2 regions of the Leisingera sp. genome follow, and region 2 is predicted to be linked to the other one. Evidence: riboswitches for the same ligand, from Rfam matches in the RefSeq annotation. Region 2 holds a riboswitch; the other holds the start of a gene.

Region 1 (4,364 bases), on a different contig from region 2:
GCTCAGGTGGTGTTTCTGCCGGGGTTCGATGCCGATGCCATTCTTGAGGCGATGCCCAAGGCCACGGCGCTGATGGGGGTGCCGACGTTCTACACCCGCTTGCTGGCGGATGACCGGCTGACGCCGGAGCGCGCTGCAAATATGCGGCTTTTCATCTCCGGCTCCGCACCGTTGCTGGTGGACACCCACGAGCAGTGGGAGGCCCGCACCGGCCACCGCATCCTGGAACGCTACGGGATGACCGAAACCAACATGAGCACGTCGAACCCCTATGACGGAGAGCGCCGGGCCGGCACTGTCGGTTTCCCGCTGCCTGGGGTGGAGGCACGGGTGATACGGGACGGAGCTGAGGTGCCCGCCGGAGAGATCGGTGTGCTGGAGGTGCGCGGGCCGAACGTGTTTCAGGGCTATTGGCAGATGCCCGAAAAGACGGCGGAGGAGCTGCAGCCGGACGGATGGTTCATCACCGGCGACATGGCGAAGGTTGATGCCGATAGCTATGTCACCATTGTCGGGCGCGAGAAAGATCTGATCATCACCGGCGGCTTCAACGTCTACCCCAAGGAAGTGGAGAGCCTGATCGACGACCTGCCTGGCGTGCTGGAAAGCGCCGTCATCGGGGTGCCGCATCCAGACTTTGGCGAGGGTGTGGTGGCCGTGGTGGTGCCGGAGGGTGAGGGCACCAGCGCGGCGGCGATCAAGGCGGCGCTGTCCGGGCAATTGGCCAAGTTCAAGCAGCCCAAGGAGATCCTCCTGCTGGACGCGCTGCCGCGCAACACCATGGGAAAGGTGCAGAAGAAAGCCCTGCGTGAGGAATTCGCAGGGCTGTTTGGTTAGTACCTGATCCGCCCGGCCGATAGGCCGGGATGCGCCTGCCTGCCCCCGGCAGGCGCATTCGCGCCCGCCCAGACAGGCGCAGCCCTCAAGTCTTACGACGAGTGCGCTGCCGTATGCGCCTCTTCCTCGCGCCATTCCCGCACCGCCTGCACCAGGATCTGGAAGGCGGAGTTCAGGAACAGCCCGCCCATGATCCCGGCCACAATGAGGTCGGGCCAGCCGGTAGCGGTGCCCCAGACGCCAAGCGCCGCGATCATCACCGCTACGTTACCGATGGCGTCATTGCGCGAGCACAGCCAGACCGAGCGCACATTGGCGTCGCCGTCCTTGTAGCGGGCCAGCAGCAGCACCGAGATCAGGTTCGCTGCCAGTGCCATAAAGCCGATCACCCCCATGATATGGGCCTGCGGCACGCCGACGTAGAATACCTGGTAAACCGTGGAACCGAACACCCAGAGCCCCATCAGCAACAGGCTGATGCCCTTGCCCAGTGCTGCCAGCGCCCGGGTGCGCAGGGTGGCCCCAATCACCGCCAGCGAAATGCCATAGGTCAGCGCGTCACCCAGAAAATCCAGCGCGTCCGCCTTCAGCGCCTGGCTGCCGGACAGCTGGCCCGCGCCCATTTCCGCCGCGAACATGCCGGCGTTGATGGCGATCACCAGCCAAAGCCTGCGTTTGTAGTCCGCCGATACCCCGTCAAACCGGGCCTCATGATTGCAGCAGCCTGCCATTGCTCTTGTCCTCATTCCTGATTCGAGATCAATGTAGGGCCTCTAGTCACTAGAGCATCAAGAGGTCATTGCGATGTTTTCCATCGGTCAGCTGTCCAAGGCCACCGGCGTGAAGGTTCCCACCATCCGCTATTACGAAGAGATCGGCCTGCTGCCGGAACCGGGCCGCAATGCCGGCAATCAGCGCCGCTACGGGCAGGACGGCATGGAGGCGCTGGGCTTCATCAAGCACGCCCGGGACCTTGGCTTTTCGCTGGAGGACATCAAGGCGCTGATGGGGCTGGACGGGCAGCTGGGCGATGATTGCGCCGAGGCCGACCGGCTCGCCCGCAGCCAGCTGCGGAACGTGCGCGCGCGGATTGCCCGGCTAGAGCGGCTGGCCAATGAGCTGGAGCGGATCAGCCATCTGTGCGATGGGGGCAACGGCGGCTGCTGCAAGGTGCTGACGGCGCTGGGCGATCACAGCCAATGCGCGGGCGCGCATGATTGAGGGAATGGTCTGAGGGGAGGCGCCTGCTCAATTGATAGGCAAATCCCCTTGTTAGAGCCTTTAGTTTAGCCGATATGGCCCTGGTTTTCACCGATCTGACCGCGGTGCAGCAGCAGGTGGTCCAGGATCACGCAGGCCATCATCGCCTCGGCCACCGGCACCGCGCGGATGCCGACGCAGGGGTCGTGGCGGCCCTTGGTGATCACCTCGGTGGCGGAGCCGTCCTTGCGGATTGACTTGCGCGGGGTGAGGATCGAGGAGGTCGGTTTCACTGCGAAGCGCACCACAACATCCTGCCCGGTGGAGATCCCGCCGAGGATGCCGCCGGCGTGGTTAGAGGAGTACTCAGGCCCGTTTTCGCCCATGAAAATCTCATCGGCGTTTTCCGAGCCCTTCAGCCGCGCGGCATTCATGCCTTCGCCGATCTCGACGCCTTTCACGGCGTTGATCGACATCATCGCAGCGGCCAGATCGGTGTCGAGCTTACCATAGACCGGTGCGCCGATGCCGGCGGGAACGCCGCGGGCGACGACCTCGACCACAGCGCCGACCGAGTCATGCGCCTTGCGCAAGCCTTGCAGGTAGTCTTCCCACTCCTGCACCGCGCCTGCATCAGGGATCCAGAAGTCATTCTGTTCGATCGCGTCCAAGTCAAAGCGGCTGCGGTCGATCTCCAGCTCGCCCATTCGGGTCATGTAGCCCTTGATCTCCAATCCCGGCGCCAGAGCCTTGATTGCTTCACGTGCAACACCGCCCGCAGCCACCCGCGCCGCGGTTTCGCGCGCCGAGGAGCGGCCGCCGCCGCGGTAGTCGCGGTTGCCGTATTTCTGGAAGTACGTGATGTCGGCGTGGCCCGGACGGAAGGTCTGGGAAATCTCGCCGTAGTCCTTGGACCGCTGGTCGGTGTTTTCGATCATCAGCTGGATAGGCGTGCCGGTGGACATGCCGTCGAACACGCCGGACAGGATCTTGACCGCATCCGGCTCATTGCGCTGGGTGGTATTCTTGTTCTGGCCGGGGCGGCGCTTGTCGAGCCACTGCTGCAGCATTTCCGGCTCCAGCGGCACGTTCGGCGGGCAACCGTCAACGGTGGCGCCAAGCGCAGGCCCGTGGCTTTCGCCCCAGGTGGTGACGCGGAAGAGGTGTCCAAAGCTGTTCATCGACATGCGGCGCGGTCTCCTTTGCGGGATGTGCTTAGCGGGCGGGGGCCTGTCTCTCAAGAGGTTTCCTGTGCGGCACACCGGGCAGGGGCGCTGCCCCCGCCGCCTGCGGCGGCTCCCCCGGGATATTTTCAGCCAGAAGAACAGGGGATCCCGGTTGCGAGCGGTCCAGTTTGCCCGGAGCATAGGTCCTGACGGCGCTTTGGCTTGTTATTGCTGCATCCTGGGTCTAATGTCCGCGCCACCTCGGGGTGCGCGCGAGCGCTGAGATGACACCCGTTGAACCTGAACCGGATCACACCGGCGGAGGGAAGGTACTGGACAGCCTCCACCCTTGCCCAAAGCCGCAAAGGAGGATGGCATGAAACATCTTGCATTTGCTGCGGGACTGCTTGGCGCCTCGGCAGCGTTTGCCGAAGCGCCCGAACTGGTCGTTTACACCTATGACAGCTTTGTTTCCGACTGGGGCCCGGGCCCGGCGGTGGAGAAAGCCTTTGAAGAGGTCTGCAGCTGCGACCTGAAGCTGGTCGGCGCGGGCGACGGTGCGGCGCTGCTGGCGCGGGTCAAACTGGAGGGCGAACGCTCCGACGCGGATGTCGTGCTGGGGCTCGACACCAACCTGACCGCGGCGGCCAAGGAAACCGGCCTGTTTGCCGAGCATTCGGTCAGCGCTGACTATGCGCTGCCGGTTGAATGGAACGACGCGACCTTTGTGCCCTATGACTGGGGCTACTTTGCCTTTGTCCATAACGCTGACGCCGCGGCGCCAGCGGATTTCAAGGCGCTGGCCGCCAGCGACACCAAGATCGTCATTCAGGACCCGCGCTCTTCGACCCCTGGTCTGGGGCTGCTCTTGTGGGTGAAGGCCGCCTATGGCGAGGAGGCGCCGGAGATCTGGAAGGGTCTTTCCGACAATGTCGTGACCGTGACCAAGGGCTGGTCCGAGGCCTATGGTATGTTCCTGGAGGGCGAGGCTGACATGGTGCTCTCCTACACCACCTCGCCTGCGTACCACCTGATTGAGGAGGAAGATGCCTCCAAGGCTGCCGCGGCTTTCGACGAAGGCCACTACATGCAGGTGGAGGTTGCCGGCAAGCTGGCGAACAGCGACCAGCCGGAGCTGGCGGACCAGTTCCTGGCCTTCAT
Region 2 (4,364 bases):
GCGCGCGAAGAGGTCAAGATACAGGACCTCCCGGTTCAGCGGCACCATCAGCCCGCCTGCCCCCTCGGCCACCAGCACGCCATCAGCTTCGGGCAAAGGCAGCGCGTCCGGGTCGATCTCCACACCCTCGGCCTCTGCCGACAGATGCGGCGAGGCGGGCAGTTTCAGAAGATAGCCTTCGGGCAGCGCCGGGCGGCCCGACAGGCGGGAGACGATCTGGCTGTCCGTCTCTTCCTCCAGCCCCGATTGCACCGGCTTCCAATAGGTTGCGCCCAGCGCCTGCACCAGGCCGGCCGAAAAAACGGTCTTGCCAATGCCGGTATCGGTTCCGGTCACGATCAGCGCACTCATGCTGCACTCTCCATTTCCCGGGCGAGGTCTTCGAACATCCGGGTGATGACCCCTGCCCCCGTGTTCAGCGTGATCGACAGCCGCAGCCGAGAGGTGCCGCGGGGCACCGTCGGCGGGCGGATGCCGCGGATGTCATAGCCCTGGCTTTGCATGGCGGAAGCCAGCGCCATGGTGCGCTTGTCGTCACCGATCACCACCGGCAGGATCTGGCTTTGGAATCCTTCCAGCCCGCACAGGCGCTTGGCTTCGCCCTGCGCATGGGTGATCCCCTGCCACGCCTGTTCGCGGCGGCCCGGGTTTTGCTGCAGCTCCTGCAAGGCAGCCCGCACCAGCGCCGCGTTCAAAGGCGAAGGCGCGGTGGCAAAGATGAACCCGCGCGCCTTGTTGATCAGCGTCTCGATCAGCACCCGCTGGCCGCAGATCAGCGCGCCAGAGGCTCCCAGCGCCTTGCCGCAGGTGTGCAAGCACAGGACGTTCGAGCGGTGCGCAATCTCATGCGCCAGCCCACGGCCCAGATCGCCGAACACACCCGTCGAATGCGCTTCATCCACCACCAGCACGGCGCCGTCGGCATCGGCCAGGGCCATCAGCGCCTCCAGCGGAGCGAGGTCGCCGTCCATGGAATAGACCGCCTCAACCGCGATCCAGACCTGGCCGGTGCCGCCCTCCGCGCGCCAGTCCTTCAGCACCCTCGCGGCATCCTCCGCGTCGCTGTGGGCAAAGCTGCGTGTCTCGGCCCGGCCCAGCCGCATCCCGTCATGGGTGCTGGCATGGATCAGCGCGTCATAGAGCACCAGATCGCCCTGCTGCGGCAGGGTGGAGAAAATCGCCTGATTGGCGTTGAACCCGCCGCCCATGAACAGCGCCGCCCCGGTGCCGAAAAACTCCGCAGCCTCGGCTTCCAGCAGCTGGTGTTCAGCATCATTGCCGCGCAGCAGGCGCGAGCCGCCTGCCCCCACCGGCACCCCGCGCGCCAGCGCATCTGCGGCAGCGGCGCGCAGCACATCACTGCCCGCCAGCCCAAGGTAGTCGTTGGAGGCAAAGTCGTGCCCGTCCCGCGGCATCAATTGCCGGTAGCGCCCGCGCGTGCGCAGCGCTTCCAGCGATTTCTTATGCCTCGGGAAGGCGCCCGCCATCAGCGGCTGCCGTCGCAGCCCGCGGCCATGGCGGTGATGCCCAGACGGTCAAACAGCTGCTGGTCCTTGTCCTCTTCGGGGTTGTCCGCGGTCAGCAGCGTGTCGCCCACAAAGATCGAGTTGGCACCGGCAAAGAAGCACATCGCCTGCATCTCGTCCGACATATCGGTGCGGCCTGCGGACAGGCGCACGTGGGATTTCGGCATCAGGATGCGGGCCAGCGCCACGGAGCGGACGAATTCGATCGGGTCCAGCTTCTCGACATTGGCCAGCGGGGTGTCGGCAATCGGGATCAGCATGTTCACCGGCACCGAATCCGGGTGCACCTCCAGCGTGGCCAGCGCCAGAATCATGTCGATGCGGTCCAGCTGCTGCTCGCCCATGCCGACGATGCCGCCTGAGCAGACCTTGATGCCCGCCTCGCGCACCCGGTTCAGGGTGTCGATCCGGTCGGCGAAGGTGCGGGTGGTGATGATCTCGGAGTAGTAGCGCTCGGAGGTGTCGATGTTGTGGTTGTAGTAGTCCAGACCAGCATCGCGCAGGCGGAACACCTGTTCCTCGTCCAGCATGCCGAGCGTCATGCAGGTTTCCATGCCCAGGTCCTTGACACCCTGCACCATCGCCTCAAGTGCGGCCATGTCGCGGTCCTTGGGCGAGCGCCAGGCGGCGCCCATGCAATAGCGGGTCGCGCCGCCTTCCTTGGCTTTCTTGGCCTCGGCGATCACCCGCTGCACCTCGATCAGCTTGGACGCCGACAGCTGCGCGCCGTTTCGCGCCGACTGGGAGCAATAGGCGCAATCCTCGGCGCAGCCGCCGGTCTTGATGCTGAGAAGCTTGGATTTCTGCACCTGGTTGGGGTCGAAATACTGCCGGTGCACGGTGTGTGCCTCAAACAGCAAGTCCATGAAAGGCTTGTTGTAAATCGCTTCCGCTTCCTCGCGGGTCCAGTCGGTGCGGATGGGTGCAGCGTCCAGCATGCTGTCTCCTGTTCTCTATACCTGTTGGCCATGCGCGGATGGCGTTTCCAGTTTTTATAGATAATTTTGAGGCCGCCGATCAAGCACCAAAGCTGCGCTGCAGCGATTTGCCTCGCAGATGCCTCCTTAAGACCAGTATCGCACTGAAGATAATGCCAAAAAATAATCTATGAAAATAGCGGTTGACGCGAACCCCGCCCCTCCCCTAGCCCTATAGGCACGCAGGGGAGTCCCGCCCAAGGGACTGAGAGGCGTCATGGTGCGGGGCAGCCCGGACCGGCGGCGCGACCCTTTGAACCTGACCCAGTTGACACTGGCGTAGGAAGCTAGGACGCGCCTTTTGGCCCCTTGTCCCCGCGGGGACAGCCGTTTGAAACGGGCGCATTCCGGTCAAGCAGGCCCCATGCCTGCCGGTTTCCCGAGCCAAAACTCACCTGGTGTCTTTTCTGAGTTTAGGCTTCGAGGAGCACCAAAAAATGAACGTCCCCAACCCCAAGATTACGACGGGCGCATTGCCCGCGTCGCGCAAGATCTACGTCAGCGGCGAGGTCCATCAGGACATCCGCGTGCCGATGCGCGAAATCTCCACCCACCCCACCGCGGGCGAGGCGCCGCTGCCGGTCTATGACAGCTCCGGGCCCTATACCGATCCGGAGGTGCTGACCGACATCCGCGAGGGTCTGCCAGCACTGCGCCGCCAGTGGATCGAGGCACGCGGCGATGTCGAGACATACCAAGGCCGCGATGTTAAGCCGGAGGACAACGGCTTTGTCGAAGGCGACCGGCTGACGCCGGAGTTCCCGGTGAAACCCGCCCCCCTGCGCGGCAAGGATGGCAAAGCGCCGACCCAGCTGGCCTATGCCCGTGCAGGGCTAATCACCCCGGAAATGGAATTCGTGGCGATCCGCGAAAATCAGCTGCGCGAGCTGTCCCCCTGCCACGCCAAACGCGACGGCAATGATTTCGGCGCCAGCATCCCCGACTACGTGACTCCGGAATTCGTGCGCCAGGAAATCGCCGCGGGCCGCGCCATCATCCCGGCCAACATCAACCACCCGGAAATCGAGCCGATGATCATCGGCCGCAATTTCAAGGTGAAGATCAACGCCAATATGGGCACCTCGGCCGTCACCTCCTCGATGGAGGAAGAGGTCGACAAGCTGGTCTGGGCGATCCGCTGGGGCGCCGACACGGTGATGGACCTGTCGACCGGGCGCAACATTCACAACACCCGCGAATGGATCGTGCGCAACTCGCCGGTTCCGATCGGCACCGTGCCGATTTACCAGGCCCTGGAGAAGGTCAATGGCATCGCCGAGGACCTGACTTGGGAAGTGTTCCGCGACACGCTGATCGAGCAGGCGGAACAGGGCGTCGATTATTTCACCATCCATGCGGGCGTACGGCTGCACATGGTGCCGATGACGGTGAACCGGGTGACGGGGATCGTCTCGCGCGGCGGCTCGATCATGGCCAAGTGGTGCCTGCATCACCACAAGGAGAGCTTCCTCTATGAGCATTTCGAGGAGATCTGCGACATCTGCCGCCAGTATGATGTCAGCTTCTCGCTGGGTGATGGCTTGCGCCCCGGCTCCATCGCGGACGCCAATGACGAGGCGCAGTTTGCCGAGCTGGAGACCCTTGGGGAACTTACGAAAATTGCCTGGGCCAAGGATTGCCAGGTGATGATCGAAGGGCCGGGCCATGTCGCCATGCACAAGATCAAGGAGAACATGGACAAGCAGCTGGAGTGCTGCCACGAGGCGCCCTTCTATACGCTTGGGCCGCTGACCACCGACATCGCGCCGGGCTATGACCATATCACCTCTGGCATCGGCGCGGCGATGATCGGCTGGTTCGGCTGCGCCATGCTGTGCTACGTGACACCCAAGGAGCACCT

Evidence for each region. A riboswitch is a leader RNA that binds a small molecule or an ion and turns the genes downstream of it on or off. The one in region 2 is predicted to bind thiamine pyrophosphate.
Region 1: it holds a riboswitch for thiamine pyrophosphate, as region 2 does, so the genes downstream of both, thiB (thiamine ABC transporter substrate binding subunit) here and thiC (phosphomethylpyrimidine synthase ThiC) in region 2, are expected to answer to the same signal.

Annotation. Positions count from the first base shown of each region.
Region 1 is NZ_CEYXRG010000015.1:46,069-50,432, forward strand. It holds gene AC4HIX_RS14200 (malonate--CoA ligase) at 1-837, shown strand, start outside; gene AC4HIX_RS14205 (cation efflux transmembrane domain-containing protein) at 930-1,568, opposite strand; gene AC4HIX_RS14210 (MerR family transcriptional regulator) at 1,642-2,058, shown strand; gene aroC (chorismate synthase) at 2,124-3,224, opposite strand; TPP riboswitch at 3,456-3,547, shown strand; gene thiB (thiamine ABC transporter substrate binding subunit) at 3,580-4,364, shown strand, end outside.
Region 2 is NZ_CEYXRG010000010.1:109,188-113,551, reverse strand. It holds gene bioD (dethiobiotin synthase) at 1-351, opposite strand, end outside; gene AC4HIX_RS11375 (8-amino-7-oxononanoate synthase) at 348-1,487, opposite strand; gene bioB (biotin synthase BioB) at 1,487-2,464, opposite strand; TPP riboswitch at 2,678-2,806, shown strand; gene thiC (phosphomethylpyrimidine synthase ThiC) at 2,941-4,364, shown strand, end outside.